2 regions of the Burkholderia alba genome follow, and region 2 is predicted to be linked to the other one. Evidence: predicted binding sites of a transcription regulator. Region 2 holds the regulator's gene; the other holds the start of a gene.
The links. Region 2 encodes FliA, which starts transcription of late flagellar genes. Its sites were predicted from a motif close to CTAAAGTTTNNNNNNNNNNNGCCGNTA; they were not measured.

Region 1 (14,784 bases), on a different contig from region 2:
GCCCGGCATCAGCGCCGACACCGTGCCGTCCTTGCCGATCGTGACCTGCGCGTTCGGCGGCACCGACAGCGGGCCGCCGTTGCCCACCACCGGCAGGTTGTTGGCGGTCACCAGTTGCCCGGCCTCGTCGACGTGCAGGTTGCCCGCGCGGGTATAGCCTTCGCTGCCGTCGGGCAGCATCACGGACAGCCAGCCCGGGCCCTGCACCGCGACGTCGAGCGGATTGCCGGTGCGGCTGACCGGGCCCGGCGTGTAGTCCGCGCCCGGCGTCGACGACAGCACGTAGGTGCGGGTCGTCACCGGGTTGCTCGCATCGCCGAAGTTCATCGGCACCGCGCGGAACGTCGCGAGCTGCGCGCGAAAGCCGGTGGTCGACGTGTTCGCCAGGTTGTTCGCGATGACGGCCTGCTGTTCGAGCGACTGCGTCGCGCCCGTCATCGCCGTGTAGATCAGTCGGTCCATGGCTGCCTGTTGTCCGTGAGAGAAGCCGCGTTCAGAGGTTGATCAGCGTCTGATCGACGGTCTGCTGGGTCTTGATCGTCTGCGCGTTCGCCTGGTAGTTGCGCTGCGCGGTGATCAGGTTCACCAGCTCGCTCGTCAGGTCGACGTTCGAGTTCTCGAGCGAGCTGCCCTGCAGCGTGCCGTGGTTGGTGCTGCCCGGCGCGGAGATCTGCGGCACGCCCGACTGCGCCGTCTCGATGTACTGGTTGCCGCCGATGTTCACCAGCCCGTTCGGGTTGTTGAAGTTCGCGAGCGCGATCTGGCCGAGCGTCGAGGTCTGGCCGTTCGAGTAGTTGCCCGATACCTTGCCGTCGGCGCCGATCGTGAAGGTGGTCAGCGTGCCGCTCGCATAGCCGTCCTGCGCCAGATTGTTCACGCCGTCCTTGCCGCCGTACTGGGTCGTGCCGGTCAGGTCGAGCGTCAGGTTCTGCGGCGTCGCGCCGCCCGTCGTGTTCGGGATCGAGAACGCGAACTGGCCCACCGTCGCGGTCGGCTGGCCGGTCGCGGCCGACGTCGTGCTCGTGATCTGGCCCGACGTGTTGAACGTGATCGTGCCGAGATTGGTCGGCGTCTGGCCGGTCACGCCCGAGTACGCCTGCCAGGTGCCGGCGGGCGCCGCGCTCTTCACGAAGTACATGGTCACGGGCTGCGAGCCGCCCAGCGTGTCGTAGACCTGGACTTCCGTCGACCAGTTGTACGACGCCTGCGTGTTCGGGTCGAACGGCGTCGTGGTCGGCACCGTGTCCTGCGAGTTGAGGTTGAACTGGGCGGTGATCTTGGTGGTCGCGCTCGGCGCGATGTTGGTCGTCGGCGCCTGCAGCGGCACGGTCGTCGCGGTGTTGATGGTGCCGTTCGCGTTCGCGGCGTAGCCCATCAGGTTCATGCCCTGCGAGTTGACGAGGTAGCCGTTCTTGTCGCGCTGGAACGTGCCGTCGCGCGAGTAGGTGAGCGCGCCGTTGTTCGACATCTGGAAGAAGCCGTTGCCGTTGATCGCGACGTTCAGCGTGGAGTTGCTCGACGCGATCGTGCCCTGGCCGAACGACTGCTGCACCGACGACATCACCGTGCCGATGCCGATCTGGTTGTTGACGGCCGACGCGACGGAATTCGCGTACATGTCGGCGAACTGCGCCTGGCTGGCCTTGAAGCCGACCGTGTTCGCGTTGGCGATGTTGTTGCCGATCACGTCGAGATCGCTCGACGCGCCTGCCAGACCGCTCAGACCTTGTTGATAGCCCATGGTGTTCTCCGTGCCGAGATGTGGGATCAGTTAGTTGGAAGAGGAAGGCGGGTTGTTCGACGCCGTCTTCACGTTCGGGAAGATCGACGCCACCTGCGAGAAGCCGACCGTGGTGCCGTTCGACAGCACCAGCCCGGGCGTGCCGTCCGCCTGCTTGACGACGCTCAGCACCTGCGACGCGGACAGCGTCGTCGGCGTGTACTGCTTGCCGCTCGCGTCCGTGTAGCTCGCGCTGATGGTGTAGGTGCCGTCGGGCAGCGCGTTGCCGGCCGTATCGGTCGGCGTCCAGTTGAACGGCACGGTGCCCGCCGATTGCGCGCCGGCGTTGATCGTGTTGACCACCACGCCCGACGAATTCTTGACGTTGATCGTGAGGTTCGACACGTTGCTGGTCAGCTGCACGCCGAACGGCGACGCCGCGCCGCTCTTCACCGGCACGGTATTGCCCGGCGCGAGCACGTTCGAGCCGATCAGCATCGCCGCCTGGGTCTGCTGGCCCGCCGTCAGCTGCGTCGACAGCGACGTCAGCGACGAATTCAGCTGCGCGATGCCGCTCACCGTGTTGATCTGCGCGAGCTGCGAGGTCATCTGCGAGCTGTCGACCGGGCTCGTCGGATCCTGGTTCTGCAGCTGGGTGACGAGCAGCTTCAGGAAGGTGGTCTGCAGGTCGGCCGCGGACGTCGTCGACAGCGTGTTCGACGACGTGCTCACGCCCGTGCTGGTGCTCGTGCTCAGGCTGCCCGACGTGCTGCTCGTGCCGGACGAGCCGTTGCTCGACGCGAGACGCGACGCGCTGTTCGAGCTCATCGTGTCGTACGGCAGATTCGACACGGTCGTGCCGTTGCCGCCGATGGTGGTGGAAGAGGAAGTCATCTCCGGTTCGCCTTCTTTGATGAGTGTGCGGTTCAGGTGCCGATCGTCAGCGTCTTCAGCATCAGCTGCTTCGCGGTGTTGAGCGTCTCGACGTTCGCCTGGTACGAACGCGATGCCGAAATCATGTTGACCATTTCCTGCACCGGGTCGACGTTCGGCATCTCGACGTAGCCGTTGGCGTCGGCGGTCGGATTCGACGGATCGTAGGTGCTCTTCATCGGCGACGGATCGTCGATCACCTGGCTCACCTTCACGCCGCCCACGCCCTGTCCCGAGCGGGTGCGCGCGCCGCCGATCGGGTCGGCCGCGAACACCACCTGCTTCGCCTTGTAGGGTTTGCCGTCCGGCCCCGTCACGCTGTCCGCGTTGGCGAGGTTCGACGCCGTGACGTTGAGGCGCTGGGACTGGGCGGACATCGCCGAACCCGCGACATCGAAAATGTTCATCAGCGAAGGCATGCGTGCTCCTTGTCGCGTTGCGTGCTGGTTGAATGACCGTGCGTGCCGTGCGGCGGCGGGCTCAGGTGCCCGACGTGATCGCGGCCAGCATCGACTTGATCTGCTGCGTCATCACGGTCAGGCCGGTCTGGTAGTGCAGCGCGTTGTCCGCGAACTGCACCCGCTCCATGTCGAGATCGACCGTGTTGCCGTCGAGCGAGGGCTGGCGCGGGTTCCGGTACTGCGCGCGGCCGTAGTCGTCGCTCGGGCCGCCGGTCGGGATCAGCCTCGCGTTGCCCGCCATGTGGCCGGCCGACGTCGACACCATCGTCATCCCGCTCGTCACGCCCGCCGGCTGCGCCATCGGCAGCGGGGTCGCGTTGCCGGCCGGCTTCAGCGCGCGCGCGAGCGTCGCCGAAAAATCGACGTCGCGAGCCTGATACCCGGGGGTATCCGCGTTCGCGATGTTCGATGAAATCAGTTCCTGCCGATACGTGCGCACATCGAGCGCCTGGCGGCCGAATGCGAATTCGGCATCGAGTCTGTCCAGCATCGTGCGTCTCTCCGTCTCAAGCGATGCACCGCTCTTTCGCCGCGCGGCGGCCAAAGAGGCTTTTTTCCATGACAGGCATGGTAGGCGGACAGCGCAACGGGCAATCGGACGAATAACCGGTAAAGCCCCCCTCTTTTCTACGTTTGCGCGACTGCCCCGATCCCTAGAATGCAATCCGTACCAACGGCTTCGAGGAGGGGCGATGACGACTCACGCAGGCCGCACGACCGCCGTGCGCGGGCCGCTCGTGCGCTTCGCCCTGATGCTGGCGCTGGCGAGCCGGGCGTGCGTGGCGCCGGCGCAGCAGGCCGACGACGGCATGATCGTGATCCCGGGGCACGGCGAATCGGCCGAAACCGCGATCGCGAACGCGCAGGCCCGCGTGGCGGCGGCGAAACCGGCCGCGAACGTGAGCGCCGCACTGGAGGCCGCCGCGCTGAACCGGCGGCAGGTGACGCCCGCGGCAGCGCAGGACGATGCGGGCCAGCCGGCCGGGGCCGAAGCGGCTCCGCCGGGCTGGATCCGCGTCGCGCCGCCGGCCGAGCCGCCCGCGACGGCCCGCTACGCGCAGCAGGGCGCGGCCGCCGCGCCGCGCGCAGTGCCGATCCGGCCGGTGGCGCTGCGCACCGCCCGGCTGCCCGTGGCCTCCGTTCCCGTCGCTCCCGCCGCCGCGACCGGTACGCCGCAGCCCGCCGTGCCGGCGGGCCAGCAGGACGGCGAGGCGATCCGCCGCGCCGCCGTCGCGTTCCTTCAGCAACAGGCCGCCGGGCTGCCCGGCAAGACCACCATCACCGTCGCGCCCGCGTTTCAGCGCGGCCTCGCCGCGTGCACGACGCTCGAACCGTTCCTGCCGACCGGCGCCCGGCTGTGGGGCCGCACCACGGTCGGCGTGCGCTGCGCGGGCGAGCGGCCGTGGACGATCTATCTGCAGGCCAAGCTCGCGGTGCAGGCGACCTATTACGTGGCCGCGCGGCAGATCGCGCCCGGCGAGGCGCTCACCGCCGCCGATCTGGTCGCCCGCGACGGCGATCTGACGGTGCTGCCGCTCGCCGTGATCACCGATCCGTCGCAGGCGGTGGGCGCGATCGCGCTGTCGCGCGTGGCGGCCGGGCTGCCGTTGCGCCAGGACATGCTGAAGAGCGCGGCGTCGGTGTCGATCGGCCAGACCGTGCGCGTCGTCGCGGCGGGCCAGGGCTTCACCATCTCGGCCGAAGGCAGCGTGCTCAGCAACGGGTCGCCCGGCCAGCAGGTGCGAGTCCGGATGGCGGCCGGCCAGATCGTCACGGCGATCGTCAAGGACGCCGGGACCGTGGAAATCCCGCTCTAGGGGCGGCGGACATCCGCCACCTGACCCCTAGATTGCAAACTTTTGTTTATTCAGGCATTTGTCGAAGAACGGGTGCTAAAGTTTGAGCCGACCTTGCCGTTATCTTGCTCAAACCGTTCAGGAACTCCATCGTGAAAGTCGATTCCACCACTTCATCGAGCGCCCGCACGCTGTCGAACGCCAGCACCGGCGCCAGCGCCGGCGCGGCGCGCACCCAGTCCGGCCCGACGGCCGCCACGGGTGGCGCGGCAGGCGCCGCGGGCGCGCCCGCCGGGGACGCGAACGTGAATCTGTCCGGCCTGTCGTCGAACCTGCGCGCGCTGGCCGCGTCGGGCAGCGCCGATATCGATACGGCCCAGGTCGAATCGATCCGCGATGCGATCCGCAACGGCACGCTGTCGATCGACGCGGGCAAGATCGCCGACGGGGTGCTGCAGACCGCCCACGAGCTGCTGCAGAACGGGAATACGCCGTCCACCGGCAACTGAGCGGGCCTTCCGGCCTCGCGACGGGAAGTAAGCGGTGCGCGGATGTCCGCGCACCGGCGTTTTGAGCGAGACGCGATGAGAGACGAACTGCTGGCCACGGTCAATGACGAACACGCGACAGTCGAGGCATTCGCGTCGCTGCTCGCCTATGAAGAAAAAGCGCTGACGATGGCCTCGCCGCTCGAGGCGCTGCCGGGCATCATCGAAAAGAAAAACGGGCTGATCGAACAGCTCGCGAACCTCGAACGGCTGCGCGACAGCCAGCTTGCCGCGCTCGGGTTTCCCGGCGGCAGGAAGGGCATGGACCAGGCGGCCGAGAGCGACACTCGGCTCGCGAGCCGCTGGCAGTTGCTGCAGCAGTCGGCCGATCGCGCGCAACGCGCCAACGCGAACAACGGCATGCTGGTCCGCATCCGGATGGATTACAACGAGCGTGCGCTCGCGGTGCTGCGCGCCGCGCCGGAGCGCGTCGGCTTTTACGGGCCGGACGGACGGGTCTCGGCGACCGCGCCCTGAGCGCGTCTCCGTCCCCGCGCGGCCGGCCGCCGCCTCCCTGATCCGCTGAATCGACAGACCGGGCCCGAGCCCGGCAATCGTGTCCCTCCGATACGCGGCGGCGCGCCGTGCGCCGCTTCGTCATAACGAAACCTCCGAGGGCACCCATGACCCAACGCATCCCCGCACCGATCCGGCGTCGTCTCGTCGCGGCGGCGCTCGCCGCCTGCGCGGCCGCGCTGCCGCCGTCCGTCGCGCCGGCCGCCGCCGTACCGTCCCAACCACCGCCGCTGCCGACGCCGGCGGGCGACATGACGCTGTCGCCTTCCGGCCCGCTGATCGATCCCGGCACGTCCGCCCCTGCGTCCGCGTCCGCGTCCGGTATGACGCCGCGCACGGCCGGGCGCGGCAGCGATACCTATACGTATCTGCGCTGCTGGTATCGGATCAGCGCGAATCCGCTTGAACCGAAGGCGACCTACGAATGGGCGCGCGACCCCGGCAGCAGCGACTGGTACCGGGTGCCCGGCTACTGGTGGGCGGACGGCATCACGCAGTGGAAGAACATGTTCTACAGCCCGGTCGCGCAGGACACGCTGGCCGGCGTCTGCCGCAAGACGCTCGACGCGCGCGGCATCCGCCGCGACTTGACGCAGGCGCTCGCGGCCAACAACGCGCTGTCGTTCAACTACACGATCTGGACGCTCGACGCCGCGCAGCAGGCGCCGCGCGTCAACAAGCTGATCGTGTTCGGCGACAGCCTGTCCGACACGCAGAACATGTACAACGCGAGCCAGTGGAAGCTGCCGAACAGCGCGAGCTGGCACGCGGGGCGCTTCAGCGACGGGCCGATCTGGGCCGAGTACCTCGCGACGGCACTCGGGCTCCCTCTGTACGACTGGGCGATCGGCGGCGCGGCGACCGACCAGCACCTGGTCGTGCCGGGGCTGCTGCAGCAGGTGGAGTCCTGGCGGGCGTACATGGATCGCGCGCCGGGCTACCGGGTCGAGAACACGCTGTTCGCGGTGTTCGCGGGCGGCAACGATCTGGTGAACTACGGGCGCTCGCCCGAGCAAGCGGCGAATGCCGTGCGCGACAGCCTCGACCGGCTGACGGCGGCGGGGGCGCGGCGGATCGTGCTGCTGACGCTGCCGGACGTGTCGCGCGCGCCGGTGTTCGCCACCCGCAACGACGCCGCGCGCGTCGCCGCCCAGGTCCAGGACTACAACCGCCGGCTCGCCGACGCGGCGGCCGGGCTGCGCGCCCGCTACGGCGCGGCGCTGAAGCTCGAGCTGTTCGATGCGTACGCGCTGTTCGACGACCTGCTCACGCATCCGCAGCAGTATGGTTTCGACGAGGCGAAGCGTGCGTGTCTCGACATCCCGCATCCGTCGTCGCTGACCTACGTGGCCGCGCAGACGCCCCGCGCCGATTGTCGCGATCCGGCGCGCTTCGTGTTCTGGGACATGCTGCATCCGGGCACCCGCACGCATGCGGTGCTGGCCGGGCAGATCGCTCCGTTCGTGCGGGCGCGTTTCGGGAATTGAGCGGTTGGGTCGGGGGTGGGGGCTGGGGGGCCGGGCCGATCAGGGTGGTGTTGGTGGGGGCTTCGGGGAGTCGACTTCGGTGGAATCCGCTTCGGTGGGGTCGGCTTCGGTGGGGTCGGCTTCGGTGGGGTCGGCTTCGGTGGGGTCGGCTTCGGTGAGGTCCGCTCCGATGAGATCGGCTCCGATGAGATCGGCTTCGGTGAAGTCCGCATCGGTGAGACCAACTTCGATGAGGCCGATCTCGATGAAATGAGTTTCGGCGGGCCGGCTCAGGCAAGATCGGCCCGGCGATGTCGCCTCCGCCGGGCTCAGCTTGGTGAAGGTCGATCTCGACGAGACGAGACCGGCCTCGGCAAGACCCGCATCCACGACGCCCCGCCAACCGATCTCCGCCCCACCCGGCAGGCGGGCGGCCCCCGCCCCCGCCGCTACTCGGCGACCCCGATCGCCTGCGCCACCGCCCGAACCCGTGCGCGATGCACGGCGTCCTTGATCTTCGCCGCCTCGCCCGCGTAGCCGCTCGCGATCGCGCCCGCGTCGACCGCGCGCGCCGCGACGAGCGCCTGCCGCAGTCGCTCGGCCTGCGGATAAGGTTGGGCTTCGAGGCCAAGCCGGCCGCGCGCATCCGCTTCGCCCGCCTGCAGCGCTTCCGCGAAGCGCGCGGGCTTGCGCAGCGCATCGGTCCGCTCGAACAGGCGCACCAGCGCGGCCGCCCCCATCTCCATCACGCGATGCAGATTGCCGTGCTCGCGCGCGACCAGCACCGCCAGGTCGCGGCATTCGTTCGGCACCCGCAGGCGGTCGCACAGCGGCTTGAGCAGGTCGACGCTGCGGCCCTCATGGCCGATGTGGCGCGGCAGCACGTCGGCGGGCGTCGTCGCCTTGCCCAGATCGTGCGTCAGCGCGGCGAAACGCACCGGCAGCGAATAACGCTGCTTCGCCGCATGATCGACCACCATCATCACGTGCACGCCGGTATCGACTTCCGGGTGGTAGTCGGCGCGCTGCGGCACGCCGAACAGCGCATCGATCTCGGGCAGGATGCGCGCCAGCGCACCGCATTCGCGCAGCACGGAAAACATCCGCGACGGCCGCGCTTCCATCAGCCCCCGCGCGATTTCCTGCCAGACCCGCTCGGGCACCAGCGCATCCACCTCGCCTGCCGCGACCATCTCGCGCATCAGCGCGAGCGTGCCGGGCGCGACGGTGAAATCGGCGAAGCGCGCGGCGAAACGCGCGAGCCGCAGGATACGCACCGGATCCTCGACGAACGCGTCGCCGACATGCCGGAACACCTTCGCGCGCAAATCCGCCTGCCCGTCGAACGGATCGACGACCGGGCCGACCAGCGCGCCGTCGGGACTGACTGCGCGCGCCATCGCGTTGATCGTCAGGTCGCGGCGCGCGAGATCCTCCTCGAGCGTCACGTCGGGCGCGAAGTAGAACTGGAACCCGTGATAGCCCGCCGCCGTCTTGCGCTCGGTGCGCGCGAGCGCATATTCCTCGTGCGTATCGGGATGCAGGAACACCGGAAAATCCTTGCCGACCGGCTTGAAACCCTGCGCGGCCATCTGTTCGGGCGTCGCGCCCACGACGACATAGTCGCGATCCTGCACCGGCACGCCGAGCAGCGCATCGCGAATCGCGCCGCCGACCGCGTAGATGTTCATGCCTGCGCTCCGTAGACGTCGACGCAATGCGTTTCGCGCCGCGCGTCGTCGATCCAGGCCCGCACCGCGGGCAGCGCGGTGATGCGCGCCGCATACGCGCCGGCCTCCGGCGACAGCGGCGGCGCATAGGTATTGAAGCGCAGCACGACGGGAGCATACATCGCGTCGGCGATCGAGAATTCGCCGAACAGAAACGGGCCGCCCGACGCCGCGAGACAGCGCCGCCACAGCGCGTCGACTCGCGCGACGTCGGCGAGCGATGCCGGCGTCGCGCCGCGTCCCGGCCACGCCTCCCGCACGTTGAGCGGCATCTCGTTGCGCAGCGCGCCGAACCCCGCATGCATCTCGGCCGAGATGCTGCGCGCCTGCGCGCGCGCCGCCGGGTCGCGCGGCCACATCGGATGCTGCGGAAAACGCTCCGCGAGCGTCTCGACGATCGCGAGCGACTCCCACACCGCGCCGAGCGCGTCGTCGACGAGGCACGGCACCTTGCCCGACGGCGAGTGTTCGAGGATGCGCGCGTTCGTATCGTCGCGGCGCAGCTCGATCAGTACCTCGTCGAACGGGATGCCGAAGTGCGTGAGCAGCACCCACGGCCGCATCGACCACGACGAATAGTTCTTGTCTCCGATGATGAGTTTCATGAATCCGCTCTGTCAGTAAATGAAATCGATTGGCACGCCGCCGCCCGGCGCGACGCTCAGTGCCGCGCGCGCCAGCGGTCGAAGCGCGAGCGCCGGGCCGCGTCGCCGAGATAGGTCGGCGCGACGCTTTCGAGGCTCGCGGGCCGGATTCCCAGCTCGGGGGCGAGCGGGCCGCTCAGCACGTTCGGTACCGTCATCGACGCCAGATTGTCGCGCGAGATCACCGGCTCGCCCGGCAGATGCTCGAAGACGAACGCCTGCAGCCGCGCGAGCGCGTGCGGCAAGCGCACGATCCGCGCGCTGCGCCCGCCCAGCGCGCCGCTGTAGCGCACCAGCTGTTCGAGCGTATAGGTGGCGGGGCCGCCGAGTTCGTAGGTATGGTCGCGGGTCGCGTCGCGCCCGGCCGCGTTGACGATCGCCCGCACGACGTCGCCGACGTAGACCGGCTGGAACAGCGCATCGGGCATCGCGAGCGGCAGCACCGGCAGCGTGCGCTGCAGGCGCGCGAAGGTCGTGAGAAACGCGTCGCCGGGGCCGAACACGACGGACGGCCGGAATACCGTTGCCGCCAGCCTACCGGTGGCCGCTTCGGCATGCAACGCGGCCTCGCCGTCGCCCTTCGAGCGCAGATACATGCTCGGTCCGTGCGAATCGGCGCCGAGCGCGCTGACATGCAGCACGCGCGGCACGCCGGCCTGCACGCACGCGGCCGCGAGCGAACCCGGCACCGCCACGTGCAGCCGCGCGAAACGTTCGCCGTACGGGTTGCCGTGCCCGCCGTGCAGCACGCCGATCAGATTGACGGCCGCGTCCGCGCCGGCCGCGAAGCGCGCGAACCCGCGCGTGTCGAAGCCGTCCAGCTCGACGATCTCGACGGGCAGCATCGCGAGCTGGCGCGCATGCTCGCGCCGCCGGGTCGCCACCCGCACCTGCCAGCCCGCGGCGACGAACGCATGGACGAGCCGGCTGCCGATGAAGCCGGTGCCGCCCAGCACGGCGACGGTTTGACGCTGCATGATCGTGCCTCACCAAAGCACACCGCCGCGTCGGACGCGGCGGTGTCACGAAGCGGTCAAGGCGCGATGAATCCCAGGCGCGCCTTCAGCGATTGCGGCTTCCCTTCGAACAGCGCCGCGTAGTACGTCGTGTTCGACAGCACGTTCTTCACGTAGTCGCGCGTCTCGTTGAAGGGGATCGTTTCCGCGAAGATCGCCCCCTCGACCGGCTGCACCAGCACCTGCCGCCATTGGCGCGGCCGGCCCGGCCCGGCGTTGTAGCCGGCCGTCGCGAGCACCGGCGAATTGTCGAACTTCTGGTAGATATCCGACAGATACCAGGTGCCGAGCTGGATGTTGGTGTCGATGTCGTGCATCTGCGCGCGCGACACGGTGCCGAGGCCGAGCTTCTTCGCGACCAGCTGCGCGGTCGCGGGCATCAGCTGCATCAGGCCGCCCGCGCCCACCGACGAGCGGGCGTTGGTGATGAAGCGCGACTCCTGACGGATCAGGCCGTACGCCCATTCGATGTCGAGCCCGTTGGTCTGCGCATAGCGCTCGACGATATTGCGGTACGGCGACGGATAGCGCAGCGTGAAATCGTGCTCCGCCTTCGTGCGGTCGGCCGTGTTGACGGTGCGATCGAGCAGATCGACGCGCTTGCCGTATTCGGCGGCCGCGAGCAGTTGCCGGTCGGTCATCCCGCGCAGCGGCCAGTTCCATTCGCGATTGCCTTCGAGACGCAGGTTCAGCGCGTAGAAACGCTGCGCGAGCGCGAAGCCCGGCACCTTGCTCATCTCGCCGATCTCCGCGTCCGTCACCGTCGTGCGCGGCGGGATCGTCGTCTTCTGGCCCAGCTCCTCGCCCGCGAGCTGCCCGTAGAAACCGAACTGCCCGGCGATCTGCTCGAACTCCTGGTTCGCCTGCAGCGTGTCGCCGCCCTGCTTCAGCGCGCGCGCGTGCCAATACACCCAGGTCGGCTGGCCGCGCAGCGCATCCGGCATCTGCTCGATCGACCAGCGCACCATCGGCCAGTCGCCGGCGAGCAGCGCCGCGCGGGTGCGCCACTCATAGGCCGGATTCGACAGCAGCGCGCCCTTCGATTTCTGGAACAGCAGCGCCGCCTGCGGCATCCGCTTGATGGCCGCCTGATAGCCGACCTCGCCCCAGCCGATCGCCTGTTCGGCTTTGCCGAGCGAGGTGCCGAGCGACGTCATCGACGCCGCGGCCATGTCGGGATCGTTGCGCGCCATGCGCGTGATCGCGAGCAGCGCGAGCTGCCGCGACGCCGGATCCGGCGACACGCCGCGCGCCAGATACAGCGGCGGCGCGCTGGTCGCCTGGTCGAATCCGGCCGGACGCGGGCCGAGCACGTCGGCGAGCTTGCCGCCGAGCGTCGTGTAGTTCTGCTCGTAGGCGAGACGGATCTGCGCCCAGACGTCGTCGGACGAGAACTGCTGATTGACGGACAGCGCGGTGACCAGATCGACGCATGCGTCGCCGTAGTACTTCGGATCGACGAGCAGCGCGCGCGCCGCATCCGCGACGTTTTCGCCGCGTGCCGCGCGCGATTCGAGCGCGTAGCACTTCACCTGGGTGTCGTCGTCCAGCACGAAGCGCTTGTACTGATCGTCGAAGTTGCGCCAGTCGTGGCGCGCGCCCAGCACGAGCAGGTAGTCGTTGCGCAGCCGGTCGGCGATCGCCTGGCCGTCGTAGCGCGACAGGAACGACAGCACCGGCGCGTCCGGCGCGTCGGTGCGCGCGCGCCCGCTCGAATCGAACAGCTGCGGCTTGATCTGGAAGTACTCGACGTAGGACGGCGCCGGATAGTTCGGAATCATCGCGGCGAGCTGCGCGGCGCGCGCCGGATCGTTCTTGCGCGCGGCTTCGCGCAACTGCACGAACACCTGGTCGTCATTCGACGTCGCATCGTCGGCGGACTGCGCGGCGCACGAGGCTGCCCACCCGGCCAGCGTGACGGTGACGAGCGTCAGCAATGCCGCGCGATATACTCGAAAAAGGCTGGTTGACATCGTTATGAAGGGAGCACGAAGTGAGCGGAAGCATAGCACGCCCCCCTGCCGCGGACGCGAAGCGGATCCTGCGCAAAACGCTTGCGCAGAAGCGCCGCGACGCGCACGGCGAACCGCTCGCGAACGCCGCGCTCGCGCGCTGCGTGCTCGCGTTGCTGCGCACGCATGCGCCGCGCACGGTCGGCTTCTACTGGCCGCTCGCGGGAGAGTTCGACGCGCGCGCGGCGGTGTCCGCCTGGCTCGCGGGCGACCCGGACCGGCAGGCTGCGTTGCCGGTCATCAGACAGCCCCACACCCCGCTCGAATTCCATGCATGGCGCCCCGATGCGCCGATGCGCGAAGGCCATCACCGGATCCCCGAACCGGCGTCGGACGAGCCGGTCGTGCCGGACCTGCTGCTGATTCCCTGCGTGGGTTTCGATCGCGCCGGCTACCGGCTCGGCTATGGCGGCGGCTACTACGACCGCACGCTCTGCGCATGGCCGGACGCGACGCGGCCGGTCACGGTCGGCGTCGCCTATGAGGTGTGCGGAGTGGACGCGCTGCCGCGCGAAGCGCACGACCGGCCGCTCGACTGGATCGTGACCGATGCGGGCCCGATCCGCTCGGGCGGCTGACGCCGGCCGGGCGGCGGAGCGGATGCGACCGCGCGCCGCCTACAGCGACGCCGCCGCGCGCGCCGCCGTGTCGTAGAGGCCCGATGCGTTGCGCAGCAGCTGCGCGGCCTCGCCGATCTGCTCATTGGTCAGACCACTGTCCTTGAGCGTCTCGATCAGGCAGTGCTCGCGCACCTCGCGGTATTTCATGCAGAGATCGCGCCCCGCCTGAGTCGCGGAAAAGAACACTTCCTTGCCTGTCTTTTCGCTGTTTACATACCCTCTAGCTACGAGCTTCTTAAGCGCATACGTGGCAACGTGGGTATCTTCGATATTGAGCACGAAGCAGATATCCGCGAGCTTCTTCTTCCGTTCGCGATGGCTGACGTGATGCAGCAGCGACACCTCGACCGCCGTCATGTCCTTCGCGCCCGCCGCCGCCATACACCTCACCATCCAGCGATTGAACGCGTTGCTTGCCATGATGAGGCCGTACTCGAGTTCGGATAATTCCGCGCTGTTCTCGGAAACGAGATGTTCGGAAGAGACAATCTTGGTCGGATGGCGCTGCATGGCGGAAACGGTCCGGCTCGGTTCGAGGTGAGCCGCAGTGTACGACAGAACCCGCGCGGCGCCTCCTCCGCAAAAACGCTTATTGATAAGTTATCGACATTTTATTGACAATGTATTCTTGACCAGCGGCGTTCCGCCGTATGCTTGCCACCCATGACCACTCCACGCCTCTATCCGCTCGGCGATTCCGCCCTGGTCTGCGAAGCGCCGCCCCCCGCGACGCTCGACTGCCAGCGCCGCATCTGGGCCGTCGCCACCGCGGCGCGGCACTGGCCGCACGTCGTCGACATCGTGCCGGGCATGAACAACCTGACGATCGTGTTCGATCCGCTCGCCACCGCCGCCGCGACGCTGCTGCCCATGCTGCAGGCCGCGTGGGACGCGGCGGACGGCGTGGCCGAGAGCGGCCGCGAGATCGACATTCCGGTCGAATACGGGGGCGCATCCGGCCCCGATCTCGATGCGGTCGCCGCGCACACCGGGCTGTCCGTCGACGAAGTCGTGCGGCGCCACGCGGGCGGCCGCTACGTCGTGTTCTTCCTCGGCTTCCAGCCCGGCTTCAGCTACATGGGTGGCCTCGACGCCGCGCTGCACACGCCGCGGCGCGCGGCGCCCCGGCTCGAAGTGCCGGCCGGCTCGGTCGGCATCGGCGGCGAGCAGACCGGCATCTACCCCGCCGCCGCCCCCGGTGGCTGGCAGCTGATCGGCCGCACCCGGCTCGCGCTGTTCGATCCCGCGCAAACGCCGCCGACCCTGCTGCAGCCGGGCGACCGGGTGCGCTTCACCGTCGCGGGAGTGCATGCGTCATGAAC
Region 2 (14,784 bases):
CACCGAGCAGCAGGCGGCGTCGCTGCAGGAGACGGCGTCGAGCATGGAGCAGCTGACCGGCACGGTGCGCCAGAACGCGGAGAACGCGCGGCAGGCGAGCCAGCTCGCGGTGAACGCGTCCGACATCGCGACCCAGGGCGGCGAGGTGGTCGGCCAGGTGGTGGTGACGATGCAGGACATCGCGACCAGTTCGAGCAAGGTCGTCGACATCATCGGCACGATCGAGGGCATCGCGTTCCAGACCAACATCCTCGCGCTGAACGCGGCGGTCGAGGCGGCGCGCGCCGGGGAGCAGGGCCGCGGCTTCGCGGTGGTGGCGGGCGAGGTGCGTTCGCTCGCGCAGCGCAGCGCGACGGCCGCGAAGGAAATCAAGCAACTGATCGGCGATTCGACGGACAAGGTGCAAAGCGGCTCGGCGCTCGTCGAGCGCGCCGGCGCGACCATGAGCGAGATCGTCCAGGCGGTGCGCCGCGTGACCGACATCATGGGCGAGATCAGCGCGGCGTCCGAGGAGCAGTCGACGGGCATCGAGCAGGTCAATCGCGCGGTCGGCCAGATGGATGCCGTCACGCAGCAGAACGCCGCGCTGGTCGAGCAGGCGGCCGCGGCCGCGGCGTCGCTCGAGGAACAGACGCGGCAACTGAAGAGCGTGGTGCTCGCCTGGCGCGTCGAGGGTGGCATCGCGTCCGCCGCTGTGCCGGCTGCGCCGGCACTGACGAGGCCGGCGCCCGCGCTTGCCGCGCCCGCCGCCGCGCTGCCGCGCCCGCCGGCGCCGCCCCGGCCGGCGAAACCCGCCGCGCTGCCGGCCGCCGAACCGAAGGCGCCGTCCGCCTATGCGCCGAAGCTCGCGAAGGCTGCGCCGGCTCCCGCGCCTCGCGCGAGCGCCGCGAAGGCGGCGGCCCCCGCGCCGGCGAAATCCGCGCTGAAGCGCCCGGCGCTGTCGGGCGATCCCAAGCCGGCGCTCGCCGTCGCGGCGTCGTCCGACGACGACTGGGAGACCTTCTAAGCCATGACGCCCGCGCGCGCCGCTCTCCGTGTCGATGTCCCCGAACCGCCGCAGCGGGCGGGAGACCCCGGACGCGATTTCGATTTCACGGCCGCCGACTTTTCGCGCATCCGTGCGCTGATCCATCGCCGAGCCGGGATCTCGTTGTCCGAACACAAGCGCGACATGGCGTACAGCCGTCTCGCGCGCCGTCTGCGCGCCCGCGGCCTCGACAGTTTCCGGCATTACCTCGACCTGCTCGAGCAGGAGGACGATCCGCTCGAGTGGGAAGCGTTCACCAACGCGCTCACCACCAACCTGACCGCGTTCTTTCGCGAGGCGCACCACTTCCCGATCCTGGCCGACTTCGTCAGGCAGCGCGACACGCCGGTGTCGGTCTGGTGTTCGGCCGCGTCGACCGGCGAGGAGCCCTACTCGATCGCGATGACGCTGATCGAGGCGCTCGGCGATTCGGCCGCGCGCTCGGCCAGCGTGCTCGCGACCGATCTCGACACCCAGGTGCTCGCGCGGGCGGAAGCGGGCATCTACACCTTCGACCAGGTGAAGCACCTGGCGCCGGAGCGGTTGAAGCGCTTCTTCCTGAAAGGCACGGGCGCGCAGGCGGGCCGCGTGAAGGTGCGACCCGAGCTGCGCGCGATGATCCGCTTCGAACAGCTGAACCTGACCGATGCCGATTACGGAATCGGCAAGCCGTTCGACGCGATCTTCTGCCGCAACGTGATGATCTATTTCGACAAGCCGACCCAGGCGCAGGTGCTCGCGCGTTTCGAGCCGCTCGTGAAGCCGGGCGGCCTGCTGTTCGCCGGCCATTCGGAGAACTTCACCTACGTGACCCAGGCGTTCCGGCTGCGCGGGCAGACGGTCTACGCGTTGACGCGCGACGCCGCCCTCGCGGCGCCGAAGTCGCGCGCACGCGCCGCCGCCGCGCCGGCCCGGGAGGCGGTCAGATGAGCGGCCTGCCGATCGCGACCAATCTGTACTTCGACAGCCACTTCCGCCGCCAGGGCGTGAAGCTGCTGCCGAACGAGGTCTACACGACCCGCGACGACATGGTGCTCGTGACCGTGCTCGGTTCGTGCGTGGCGGCGTGCCTGCACGATCCGTTCGCGGGCCTCGGCGGAATGAATCATTTCATGCTGCCCGACGACGGCGCGGACGCGGCGGCGGCCGCATCGGAATCGATGCGCTACGGCGCGTACGCGATGGAAGTGCTGATCAACGAGCTGATCAAGGCGGGCGGCCGCCGCGAGCGCTTCGAGGCGAAGGTGTTCGGCGGCGCGGCGGTGCTCGCCGGCATGACCACCATCAACATCGGCGACCGCAACGCCGATTTCGTGCGCCGCTACCTGGCGCTCGAACGGATTCGCATCACCGCGGAGGATCTGCAGGGTGTCCATCCGCGCAAGGTCGCGTTCATGCCGCACACCGGCCAGGCGATGGTGAAGAAGCTGCGTCTGCAGGTGCCGGGCGTCACCGAGCGCGAGGCCGCGCTGGCCCGTTCGGCCGCCGACGCCCGCGCGGCGCGGGCCGCCCGGGCGCGCACGCACATGGAGCTGTTCGCGCCGCCCGGCAAGCCCGCCGCGAAGCCGCGCATCGAGTTGTTCGGCGCGCAGTCCGCCGTTCAGAACGTATCGAAAAAGCAGGAGGCATGAACGCAGTGCAGAAAATCAAAGTATTGTGCGTCGACGATTCGGCATTGATCCGCAGCCTGATGACGGAGATCATCAACAGCCAGCCCGACATGACGGTGTGCGCGACCGCGCCCGACCCGCTGGTGGCGCGCGAACTCATCAAGCAGCACAACCCGGACGTGCTGACGCTGGACGTCGAAATGCCGCGCATGGACGGCCTCGATTTTCTCGAGAAGCTGATGCGCCTGCGGCCGATGCCGGTGGTGATGGTGTCGTCGCTGACCGAGCGCGGATCGGAAATCACGCTGCGCGCGCTCGAGCTGGGCGCGGTCGATTTCGTGACGAAGCCGCGGGTCGGGATCCGCGACGGCATGCTCGACTACGCCGAGAAACTCGCCGACAAGATCCGCGCGGCGTCGCGCGCCCGGGTCCGGCAGGCGCCGCAGCCGCATGCGGCCGCCGCCGTGCAGGGCCAGGCGGGCAGCGCGGCCGCGCCGCTCTTCAACAATCCGCTCGTCAGTACCGAGAAGCTGATCATCGTCGGCGCGTCGACGGGCGGCACCGAGGCGATCCGCGAGGTGCTGACGCCGCTGCCCCCCGATGCGCCCGCGGTGCTGATCGCGCAGCACATGCCGCCCGGTTTCACGAAATCGTTCGCGCAGCGGCTCAACGGCCTGTGCCGGATCGCGGTGAAGGAAGCGGAGCACGGCGAGCGCGTGCTGCCGGGCCATGCGTACATCGCGCCCGGCCACGCGCACCTGCTGCTTGCACGCAGCGGCGCGAACTACATCGCGCACCTGTCGGAGGAGCCGCCCGTCAATCGCCATCGTCCGTCGGTCGACGTGCTGTTCCGGTCGGCCGCGCTGCACGCGGGCAAGAACGCGGTCGGCGTGATCCTCACGGGGATGGGCCGCGACGGCGCGGCCGGATTGCTGGAAATGAAACGCTCGGGCGCTTACACGTTCGCGCAGGACGAGGCGAGCTGCGTGGTGTTCGGGATGCCGCGCGAGGCGATCGCGCTCGGCGGCGCCGACGATATTGCACCGCTCGCCGACATGAGCCGCCGTATCATGGCGCGTCTCGCGTCGATGGGCGACCGGGTGCAGCGCGTCTAGGACAGGCGAAGGCGCGCGCGGCGCAGACCGGACGCGCGCCGGCTACGAATTTGCAAAGGAACAAACGATGGACAAGAGCATGAAGATTCTGGTGGTGGACGATTTTCCGACGATGCGACGGATCGTCCGCAACCTGCTGAAGGAGCTGGGCTATTCGAACGTCGACGAAGCGGAAGACGGCGTCGCGGGCCTGTCGCGCCTGCGCAGCGGCGCGTACGACTTCGTGATTTCCGACTGGAACATGCCGAACCTCGACGGCCTCGCGATGCTGAAGGAAATCCGCGCCGACGCGGCGCTGACTCATCTGCCGGTGCTGATGGTGACGGCGGAGTCGAAGAAGGAAAACATCATCGCGGCCGCGCAGGCCGGCGCGAGCGGCTATGTGGTGAAGCCGTTCACGGCGGCGACGCTCGACGAAAAGGTGAACAAGATCCTCGAAAAGATGGCCAAAGCCGGGAGCTGACGTGAACGAGCCGATCAACGCGGCGCTCGCCGAGGCGGGTTTCGCCGAGGACTGCCACGCCGACGCCGCCGATCTGGCGAGCGACCGGATTCTTGCCCGCATCGGCCAGCTGACCCGCACGCTGCGCGATTCGATGCGCGAGCTGGGGCTCGACAAGCATGTCGAGAAGGCGGCCGAGGTGGTGCCCGACGCCCGCGACCGGCTGCGCTACGTGGTCGCGATGACCGAGCAGGCGGCGGAGCGCGTGCTCACCGCGATCGAAATCGCGAAACCGGTTCAGACCCAGCTGCAGGGCGAGGCCGAGGCGCTCGATGCGCGCTGGGCGAAGTGGTACGAAACGCCGATCGAGCGCGCGGAAGTCCGCGAGCTGATGGACGACACCCGCGCGTTCCTGCGCGCGCTGCCGAAGGCGACGGGCGCGACCAACGAGCAACTGCTCGAGATCATGCTGGCGCAGGACTTTCAGGATCTGACCGGGCAGGTGATCAAGAAGATCATGGAAATGGTGTACTTGATCGAACAGCAACTGCTCGGCGTGCTGATCGAGAACATCGCGCCCGAGCGCCGCGAGCAGTTCGCGGCGACGGCCGCCGCGCTGGCGGCCGAGCAGGGCATGAGCAGCACCGGCAGCCCCGAGGCGCTGCTGAACGGTCCCCAAATCAATCCGGAAGGCAAGACGGACGTGGTGCAGGATCAGGCACAGGTCGACGACCTGCTCGCCAGTCTCGGTTTCTGAATTGTTACGGTTTGAAACGGGTGCGCGCGATGCCGGTTGGTTTTTGGCATCTGCCCCAGGCATACTACGCATCCGGATGAGCAGTTGATTCGATAGCTTTCTTTTTGCTTTCAATATGCATCGGCGGAGACTCAGGCACGCGGTTGCCCGCCGTTGGAACATGGCCTGAATTCGAGGGGGATGTCGTGAAATCGATTCGACTTGGCCGGATCGCCGCGTTCGCGGCGGCCGGCATGCTGGGCGCGTGGTGCGCCGGACCGGCGCAAGCGGCCCTCGGCGGCACGCCGATGGGCGCGCCCGCCACGGATACCGTCAAGCAAGTGCGCACGCTGCAGCGTTCGATGCAAAGCAGCCAGCGGCTGGCAGGCGGCGCGGCCCCCGCCGCCGCCAACTACACGGTGCGCGAAACCACGCTCGGCTCGGGCACGGTGGTGCGCGAGTATCTGTCGAGCGCGGGCACGGTGTTCGCGATCTCCTGGCGCGGTCCGGTGGTGCCCGATCTCTCCGATCTGCTCGGTACCTATTTCCCGCAGTACGTCGCCGGCGTCCAGGCGACCCATCTGGTCCATGGCGTGCGCGCCCCGGTCGCCGTCGATGCGGACAACCTCGTCGTGCACACGGGTGGCCACATGGGTTCGTTCTCCGGGCAGGCGTGGCTTCCGCAGGCGCTGCCGGCGGGCTTCACCGACGATGACATCCAGTGACAGCGGGAGACCCACTTTGCGCCTCAATCACACTCTGACCCGCTGGCTCGGCACGCTGGGCCTGGCGGTCGCCACGACGGTTCTCGTCGCGGCCTGCGGCGGCGGCGACGGCAACAGCCCGAGCGCCACGATCAACACCGGCACCGGCACCGGCGACACCTCGATGGGCGGCGGCAACGGCAGCGCCGGCGGCAACGGCTCGAACCAGGTTGCGATCTCCGTCAACGCGGGCATCGCGAACGTCGTCAACATGCCGACCGTCAGCGTGACGCTCTGCGCGCCCGGTTCGTCCACCTGCCAGACGATTCCCAACGTGCTGGTCGATACCGCGTCGTACGGGGTGCGGATCGTCGCATCGGCGGCCGGTGGCGTGGTGGGCAACCTGCCCACGACCTCCGCGAACAACGGCGGCCAGCTCGCCGAATGCGGCAAGTTCGTGTCGAGCTATACGTGGGGTTCCGTGCGCACCGCCGACGTGAAGATCGGCGGCCAGGTGGCCAGTTCGCTGCCGATCCAGCTGATCGGCGACCTCGGCACCGGCAACGTGCCGTCGAACTGCACGAACAACGGCAGCCTGAGCTCGGCGAGCACCGCGCAGGCGCTCGGCGCCAACGGCATTCTCGGCATCGGGCCGGCGCCCTACGACTGCGGCGCGAGCTGCGTGGCGTCCACCGCGTTCGGCAGCTACTACTCCTGCCCGAACGGCAATGCCTCGTGCCAGGCCACGACGGTGACGCTCGCGCAGCAAGTCGCGAATCCGGTGCCGCAGTTCCCGACCAACAACAACGGCGTGATCGTCGCGATGGGCACGCCGTCGGGCGGGACCGCGAGCGGCACGCTCACCTTCGGGATCAGCAGTTCCGCGCTCGGCGGGTTGACGGTGCTCCAGTCGACCACGGCGGGCGACGTAACGGGTACCCTCAACGGCCGCACGATGAGCACGGCGTTCTTCGATACCGGGTCGAACGCGTACTTCTTCGGCTCGTCGTCGAGCCCCACGCTGCCGATCTGCAGCGGCAACGCGTCGTTCTACTGCCCGTCGGGCACCACGTCGATGACGGCCACCGTCACCGGGTTGAACAACACGCAGGCGACCTTGCCGATCACGGTCGCGAACGCCAACGCGCTGTTCAACGGCGGCGGCTACGCGCTCGCCAATCTCGCCGGACCGTTCGGCAACACGCGCACGCTCGATTTCGGTCTGCCGCACTTCTATGGGCGGACCCTGTACTTCGGGATGGACCTGACGAGCACCGCCAACGGACAGACGCCCTACGTAGCGTTCTGACGCTTCGGCGTCCGGTCCGACCCGGCAAGGGCGCGAGAAATCGCGCCCTTTTTCGTTGGCGCAGCCGGGCGACTGAAATCAGGCCCGCCGGGACACTGTGACCCGCCTCGGCCACCGGCCGCCGCGGCTTGGCGCCGCCCGGTTTTCCGCGCGCCGCACCGCGCTCTCGTCCGGTGTCCCGCCAACGCCGCATCCTCGCGCGCCTCCCTTCCCGCAGTGCGCCCGGCCGTTGGCCGCGCCGTCCGTCCGATTCCCAGAAATACCCCCCTTTCCCCGCTTTCCTCGACCGATCGCCGCTTGACCCCTCCGGGAATAATCGGTGTCACTGGAAAGCGGCATCCCGCCGCGTCCGACCGGAGGTGCCGTGGCAGAGGAGAGCGATCTCGAGAAGACCGAAGCCGCCACTCCCAGGCGCCGCGAAAAGGCGCGCGAGGAGGGGCAGGTCGCGCGTTCGCGCGAGCTGGCTTCGTTCGCTCTGCTCTCGGCGGGCTTCTACGGCGCCTGGATGATGGCGGGGCCGATCGGCGAGCACCTGCAGACGATGCTGCGCGCGTCGTTCACGTTCAACCGGGCGAGTGCGTTCGACACGCACCGGATGCTGTCCGGCGCCGGCCAGGCGAGCCTGGAAGGTTTCTACGCGCTGGCGCCCGTGCTGGCGCTGACGGGTCTGGCCGCGCTGCTCGCGCCGATGGCGCTCGGCGGCTGGCTCGTGTCGTCGAAGACGCTCGAACTGAAGTTCGACCGCCTGAATCCGCTGACCGGGCTCGGCCGGATGTTCTCGATCCAGGGCCCGATCCAGCTCGGCATGTCGCTCGCCAAGACGCTGGTCGTCGGCGGGATCGGCGGCGTCGCGATCTGGCGCAGCAAGGACGAACTGCTCGGCCTCGCGATCCAGCCGCTCGACGTCGCGCTTGCCGACGCGCTGCATCTCATCGCGGTGTGCTGCGGGATGACGGTGGCCGGGATGCTGGTCGTCGCCGGGCTCGACGTGCCGTACCAACTCTGGCAGTACAACAAGAAGCTGCGCATGACGAAGGAAGAAGTGAAGCGCGAACACCGCGAAAACGAAGGCGATCCGCACGTGAAGGGGCGGATCCGCGCGCAGCAGCGTGCGCTCGCGCGGCGCCGGATGATGTCGAGCGTGCCGACGGCCGACGTGGTCGTCACGAACCCGACCCATTTCGCGGTCGCGCTCAAGTACACCGACGGCGAGATGCGCGCCCCGAAGGTGGTCGCGAAGGGGGTGAACCTCGTCGCCGCCCGCATCCGCGAACTGGCGGCCGAGCACCACGTGCCGCTGCTCGAGGCGCCGCCGCTCGCGCGGGCGCTGTATCACAACGTCGATCTCGAACGCGAGATCCCCGGTCCGCTGTATTCGGCGGTCGCGGAAGTGCTGGCGTGGGTGTACCAGCTGAAGCGCTTCCAGGAAGAAGGCGGGGTCGCGCCGGAGGCGCCGGTCGACCTCGAGGTGCCCGCGGAGCTCGACAAGGGCGCCGGCGTGGCGCCGGACGCCGAGCGCGAGGAAGCCGCCGACGCGCTCGGCGTCCGTGACAGCCGGGGGGCCGCAGCATGAACATGCCCGCCGGTCTGCTCGGAAAACGCGCGCAGATGTTCGACAGCGCGAACCTGCGCGCGCTCGCCGGTCCGATCCTGATCTGCATGATCCTCGGCATGATGATCCTGCCGTTGCCGCCGCTGCTGCTGGATCTGCTGTTCACGTTCAACATCGCCTTGTCCGTGATGGTGCTGCTCGTCAGCATGTACACGATGAAGCCGCTCGATTTCGCCGCGTTCCCGAGCGTGCTGCTGTTCTCGACGCTGCTGCGGCTGTCGCTGAACGTCGCGTCGACCCGGGTCGTGCTGCTCGAAGGCCACACCGGCCCCGACGCGGCGGGCCAGGTGATCGAGGCGTTCGGCCACTTCCTGGTCGGCGGCAACTTCGCGGTCGGGATCGTCGTGTTCGTGATCCTGATGATCATCAACTTCATGGTGATCACGAAGGGCGCGGGACGGATCGCCGAAGTGTCCGCGCGCTTCACGCTCGACGCGATGCCCGGCAAGCAGATGGCGATCGACGCCGACCTGAACGCGGGCCTCATCAACGAGGAACAGGCGCGCAAGCGCCGCACCGCGGTCGCGCAGGAAGCCGAGTTCTACGGCTCGATGGACGGCGCGTCGAAGTTCGTGCGCGGCGACGCGATCGCGGGCCTCATCATCATGGCGATCAACGTGATCGGCGGCCTGATCGTCGGGATGCTCCAGCACGACATGAGCTTCGCGGCGGCCGGCAAGAACTACACGCTGCTCACGATCGGCGACGGGCTCGTCGCGCAGATCCCGTCGCTCGTGATCTCGACGGCGGCGGGCGTGATCGTGTCGCGCGTCGCGACCGACGAGGACATCGGCACGCAGATCACCGGCCAGCTGTTCACGAACCCGCGCGTGCTGATGATCACCGGCACGATCATCGGGATGATCGGGCTGATCCCGAACATGCCGCACTTCGCGTTCCTGCTGCTCGGCGGCGCGTCGATCTGGCTGTCGCGCACGATGAGCCGGCGCGAGGCCGCGCGCAAGGCGGCCGGCATCGTCACCGAGATCGCGCCGCCCGCCGCGCTGCCGGCGGACAGCCACGAGGCGACCTGGGAAGACGTGACGCTGATCGACACGCTCGGGCTCGAAGTCGGCTACCGGCTGATCCCGCTGGTCGACAAGAACTCCGACGGCGAGCTGCTCAAGCGCATCAAGAGCATCCGCAAGAAATTCGCGCAGGAAATCGGCTTCCTGCCGCCCGTGATCCATATCCGCGACAACCTCGAACTGCGGCCGAACAATTACCGGATCGCGCTCAAGGGCGTCGAGGTCGGGATCGGCGAGGCGTATCCGGGCCAGTGGCTCGCGATCAACCCGGGCCAGGTGACGGCCGCGCTGCCGGGCACGCCGACCCAGGATCCCGCATTCGGCCTGCCCGCGATCTGGATCGACACCACGCTGCGCGAGCAGGCGCAGGTGTACGGCTACACGGTGGTCGACGCGAGCACCGTGGTCGCGACGCATCTGAACCACCTGGTCGTTCAGCATGCGGCCGAACTGCTCGGCCGCCAGGAAGTGCAGGCGCTGCTGGAGCGCACCGGCAAGGATGCGCCGTCGCTCATCGAGGATCTGGTGCCGAAGACCCTCTCGATCACGACGCTGCAGAAAGTCCTGCAGAACCTGCTCGACGAAGGGGTGCCGATCCGCGATATGCGCACCATCATCGAGGCCGTCTCGGAACAGGCCGGCCGTCTCACCGACGCGTACGACCTGACCGCCGCCGTGCGGCTCGCGCTCGGCCGCGCGATTACCCAGCAGTGGTTCCCGGGCTCCGGCGAAATGCAGGTGATGGGGCTCGACGCGAATCTCGAACGGGTGCTGTCGCAGGCGCTCGCGACGGGCGCGAATCCGGGCCTCGAGCCGGGCCTCGCGCACACGCTGCTCGTCGGCACGCAGGAAGCGATGCTGCGTCAACAGAATCTGGGGCTGCCGCCCGTGCTGCTCGTGCAGCATGCGCTGCGCGCGATGCTCGCGCGCTTCCTGCGGCGCAGCCTTCCGCAATTGAAAGTGCTGTCCTACGCCGAAGTGCCGGACACCCGCACGATCAAGGTCGTCAATGTCATCGGGGGTAACGCTTGAACATCCGCAAATTCACCGGGCCTACGAGCCGCGACGCGCTGCGCCTGGTGCGCGAGGCGCTGGGCGCCGACGCCGTCGTGCTGTCGAATCGCACGCTCGACGACGGCAGCGTGGAGATCGTCGCGCTCGCGGATGCCGAACTGGCGGCCATCGCGCCGCCGGCCGCCGCGCAGGGGGCGACGGGCGGCGACGCCGCGCGCCCGGTCGCGAATCCGTACGCGAACGGCGGGATGCCCGATGTGTTTTCGTCGGTGTTCGGCGCGAGCGTCGAAGCCGAACCGGCGGCCGCGTCGGAACCCGCGCCGTGGCTCGTCGAGCATGCGAAGCGCCTCACGAAGCAGCACGACGAGTTGGTCGCGCGCCCGCGCGCGGCGCCCGTCGCCGAACCCGCCGCCTCGCCGTCGCCCGAATGGGCGCGCGACATCGTGCGCAACGTCGCTCGCCGGGTGCCGGATGCCGCCGCGTCGCGCGGCGCGGCCGAACCGCCGCGCAAGCCGGCCGTCCGGCCGGCGGACGACACGGCGGCGGCGGTGGCCGACGCGGTGAAGGCGCGCATCGAGCGGATCGTCAACGAAACCGTGATGCATGAGCTGAGCGCGCTGCGCGGCATGATGGAAGAGCAGTTCGCCGGGCTGATGTGGAACGACCGGCAGCGCCGCAATCCCGTGCACGGCGCGCTGACCAAGCACCTGTTCGCGGCGGGTTTCTCCGCGCAGCTGGTGCGGATGATCGTCGACAACCTGCCCGAGGACGGCGCGGGCGAGCGCTTCGACGCGGCGGCCGACTGGGCGCAGACGGTGCTCGCGTCGAACCTGCCGGTGCTCGAGAGCGAGGACGCGCTGATGGAGCGCGGCGGCGTGTTCGCGCTGATGGGCCCGACGGGCGTCGGCAAGACCACCACCACCGCGAAGCTGGCGGCGCGCTGCGTGATGCGCTTCGGCGCGAGCAAGGTGGCGCTCCTCACGACCGACAGCTACCGGATCGGCGGCCACGAGCAGCTGCGCATCTTCGGCAAGATCCTCGGCGTGCCGGTGCACGCGGTGAAGGACGGCGGCGACCTGCAGCTCGCGCTGACCGAGCTGCGCAACAAGCACATCGTGCTGATCGACACGATCGGCATGAGCCAGCGCGACCGCACGGTATCCGACCAGATCGCGATGCTGCACGGCGCCGATACGCCGGTGCAGCGCCTGCTGCTGCTGAATGCGACGAGCCACGGCGACACGCTGAACGAAGTCGTGCAGGCGTACCGCAGCGCCGCGGGCCAGCCCGATCTGGCCGGCTGCATCCTGACCAAGCTGGACGAGGCGACCAACCTGGGCGGCGTGCTCGACACCGTGATCCGCTACAAGCTGCCGGTCCACTACGTGTCGACCGGCCAGAAGGTGCCGGAGAACCTGTACGTCGCCACCCGCAAATTCCTGCTGAAGAGCGCGTTCTGCGTACCGCGCGACGGCTCGCCCTTCGTGCCGCACGACGAAGACCTGCCGGCGCTGCTGTCCGCGCTGACCGCACGCTCGAGCGCCGAGCTGCATGAGGTTCGATTTGGATAAACGCATAACCGATCAGGCTGAAGGCTTGCGGCGTCTGCTCGCCGGCCGCTCGTCGCGCGTCGTCGCGGTGACGGGCGGCCCGGCGGGGGTCGGCTGCACATCGTCGGTAGTGAACCTGGCCGCCGCGCTCGCGGCGCTCGGCAAGGACGTGCTCGTGGTCGACGAGCGCGCCGACGTCCATTCGGTGGCCGCGACCTGGTGCGGCGCCTGGCTGCGCGAGGGCGAGGCGGTGCGCCACGACCTCGGTTTCTCGGTGCTGGCGGCATCGCGGCTCGCGCGCTCGGGCTATCGCGACGTCGCGCCCGCCGCGCTGCTCGACGGCGTCGCGGACATCGTGCTGGTCGATACGCAGCTCGATTCGCACGGGGCGTTTTCGCCGCTCGCGCGCGACGCGCACGACGTGCTGATCGTCACGCGGGTGGCCGCGCAGGCGATCACCGAGGCCTATGCGTGCATGAAGCGGCTGCACTATGCGCACGCGCTCGGACAGTTCCGGGTGCTGATGAACCACGTGCAGAACCGCGCGGATGCGAAAGCCGCCTACGACAACCTCGCGGGGGTCGCGAGCCGCTACCTGACGGTGTCGCTGTCGGAGGCCGGCTGCGTGACGGTCGATCCGCTGATCGAGCATGCGCGCGAGCTGGTGCGCACCGTGGTGGACGCGTTTCCGTCGGCGGCGGCGGCGCGGGATTACCGGCAGATCGCCGCCGATCTGCTGTATTGGCCGTTGCGTCCGGGTCCGGGCGCGGGCCGGGCCCGAACAGGAAGTTCGGCGTTTGAACGGGGTGCGGCGCAAGCCGCCTGAACGCCAAGGGTCTGCTTCCACGTGGAAACAGATCCCAGCTAAGAGAGGGCACGATGTACAACGCTCAAGGAAAGATCTCCCAGGACGAGGTGCTGGCGCAGTACGCGCCGCTGGTGCGCCGGCTGGGGCTGCAGCTCGTCGCCAAGATGCCGGCGAGCGTGGATCTCGACGACCTGATCCAGGCCGGCATGATCGGCCTGCTCGACGCGGCGGGCCGCTACAAGGAAGACCAGGGGGCGCAGTTCGAAACCTATGCGACCCAGCGGATCCGGGGCGCGATGCTCGACGAACTGCGCAGCAACGACTGGCTGCCGCGCAGCCTGCGCAAGACGTCGCGCGAGGTCGAGCATGCGGTTCACCAGATCGAGCAGCAGCTCGGCCGCCCGGCGAGCGAAACCGAAATCGCCACGCACATGCAGATGCCGCTCGACGAATACCAGTCGATGCTGCAGGACCTGCACGGCAGCCAACTGATCTATTACGAGGATTTCGACCGCTCGGCCGACGACGAACCGTTCCTCGACCGCTACCGCGTCGATCATTCCGATCCGCTGTCGGCGCTGCTCGACGATCACCTGCGCAACGCGCTGATCGAGGCGATCGAGCGGCTGCCGGAGCGCGAGAAACTGCTGATGTCGCTGTACTACGAAAGGGGTCTGAATCTTCGAGAGATCGGCGCGGTGCTCGAGGTCAGCGAGTCGCGGGTCTGCCAGTTGCACAGCCAGGCGGTGGCGCGACTGCGGGCGCGGCTGCGCGAGCAGGCCTGGGTCGGCGCGGAGCACTGAGCGGCCGGGCCCCGGGCGAATCGTTGCCCGATACAGTCAGGAAATCTTCGCTTCTATTTGCTACAATCCACCCTTCGTTTCCGAGGAGCGTTGCGACGGGCTCAGTCCCGCCAGGCTCGGAAGCTTTCAATGAGCGGCCGCGCGGGCCCCGGGGCACGAACCCGAGTGCGCGCACCGGCCGCTTTCTGAACGGCGCTCACGTCACATTTCTAGAACTTTTTTAGAAAGGAGGGCGTGATGAACGCCGCAGTCATCGATTCCATTTCCTCGCAAGATTACGTTGTCGCCGACCTGGCGCTGGCCGCCTGGGGCCGCAAGGAACTGAACATCGCCGAGACCGAAATGCCCGGCCTCGTGCAGATCCGCGACGAATACAAGGCGCAGCAGCCGCTGAAGGGCGCGCGCATTGCCGGTTCGCTCCACATGACGATCCAGACGGGCGTCCTGATCGAAACGCTGAAGGCGCTCGGCGCCGACGTGCGTTGGGCGTCGTGCAACATCTTCTCGACGCAGGATCACGCGGCCGCCGCGATCGTCGAAGCCGGCACGCCGGTGTTCGCGTTCAAGGGCGAGTCGCTCGACGAGTACTGGGAATTCTCGCACCGCATCTTCGAATGGCCGAACGGCGAGTTCGCCAACATGATCCTCGACGACGGCGGCGATGCCACGCTGCTGCTGATCCTGGGCGCGAAGGCCGAGAAGGACCGCTCGGTGATCGCCAAGCCGGCCAACGAAGAAGAAGTGGCGCTCTACAAGGCGATCGCCCGCCACCTCGAGATCGACGGCAGCTGGTACTCGAAGCGTCTCGCGCACATCAAGGGCGTGACGGAAGAAACCACGACGGGCGTGCACCGCCTGTACCAGATGGAAAAGGACGGCCGCCTGCCGTTCCCGGCGTTCAACGTCAACGATTCGGTCACGAAGTCGAAGTTCGACAACCTGTACGGCTGCCGCGAATCGCTCGTCGACGGCATCAAGCGCGCGACCGACGTGATGATCGCGGGCAAGGTGGCGGTGGTTGCCGGC

Region 1: a site for FliA is predicted at 5,007-5,033, ahead of flgM (flagellar biosynthesis anti-sigma factor FlgM). Genes of this name have one in related genera too.

What each region holds. Positions count from the first base shown of each region.
Region 1 covers NZ_JAWJWL010000007.1:114,642-129,425, reverse strand. The annotation lists gene RZR99_RS10030 (flagellar basal body rod protein FlgF) at 1-462, opposite strand, end outside; gene flgE (flagellar hook protein FlgE) at 494-1,741, opposite strand; gene RZR99_RS10020 (flagellar hook assembly protein FlgD) at 1,772-2,614, opposite strand; gene flgC (flagellar basal body rod protein FlgC) at 2,647-3,072, opposite strand; gene flgB (flagellar basal body rod protein FlgB) at 3,134-3,604, opposite strand; gene flgA (flagellar basal body P-ring formation chaperone FlgA) at 3,807-4,931, shown strand; gene flgM (flagellar biosynthesis anti-sigma factor FlgM) at 5,063-5,419, shown strand; gene RZR99_RS09995 (flagella synthesis protein FlgN) at 5,495-5,935, shown strand; gene RZR99_RS09990 (SGNH/GDSL hydrolase family protein) at 6,082-7,461, shown strand; gene RZR99_RS09985 (pentapeptide repeat-containing protein) at 7,501-7,830, opposite strand; gene RZR99_RS09980 (multifunctional CCA addition/repair protein) at 7,890-9,131, opposite strand; gene RZR99_RS09975 (glutathione S-transferase family protein) at 9,128-9,775, opposite strand; gene RZR99_RS09970 (complex I NDUFA9 subunit family protein) at 9,832-10,791, opposite strand; gene RZR99_RS09965 (lytic transglycosylase domain-containing protein) at 10,848-12,803, opposite strand; gene RZR99_RS09960 (5-formyltetrahydrofolate cyclo-ligase) at 12,824-13,420, shown strand; gene RZR99_RS09955 (winged helix DNA-binding protein) at 13,460-13,972, opposite strand; gene pxpB (5-oxoprolinase subunit PxpB) at 14,126-14,782, shown strand; gene RZR99_RS09945 (5-oxoprolinase subunit C family protein) at 14,779-14,784, shown strand, end outside.
Region 2 covers NZ_JAWJWL010000006.1:234,104-248,887, forward strand. The annotation lists gene RZR99_RS09060 (methyl-accepting chemotaxis protein) at 1-1,006, shown strand, start outside; gene RZR99_RS09065 (CheR family methyltransferase) at 1,010-1,957, shown strand; gene cheD (chemoreceptor glutamine deamidase CheD) at 1,954-2,658, shown strand; gene RZR99_RS09075 (protein-glutamate methylesterase/protein-glutamine glutaminase) at 2,655-3,752, shown strand; gene cheY (chemotaxis response regulator CheY) at 3,820-4,215, shown strand; gene cheZ (protein phosphatase CheZ) at 4,217-4,951, shown strand; gene RZR99_RS09090 (DUF2844 domain-containing protein) at 5,185-5,655, shown strand; gene RZR99_RS09095 (DUF3443 domain-containing protein) at 5,672-6,943, shown strand; gene flhB (flagellar biosynthesis protein FlhB) at 7,308-8,516, shown strand; gene flhA (flagellar biosynthesis protein FlhA) at 8,513-10,615, shown strand; gene flhF (flagellar biosynthesis protein FlhF) at 10,612-12,168, shown strand; gene RZR99_RS09115 (MinD/ParA family ATP-binding protein) at 12,161-12,973, shown strand; gene RZR99_RS09120 (RNA polymerase sigma factor FliA) at 13,027-13,758, shown strand; S-adenosyl-L-homocysteine riboswitch at 13,835-13,963, shown strand; gene ahcY (adenosylhomocysteinase) at 13,996-14,784, shown strand, end outside.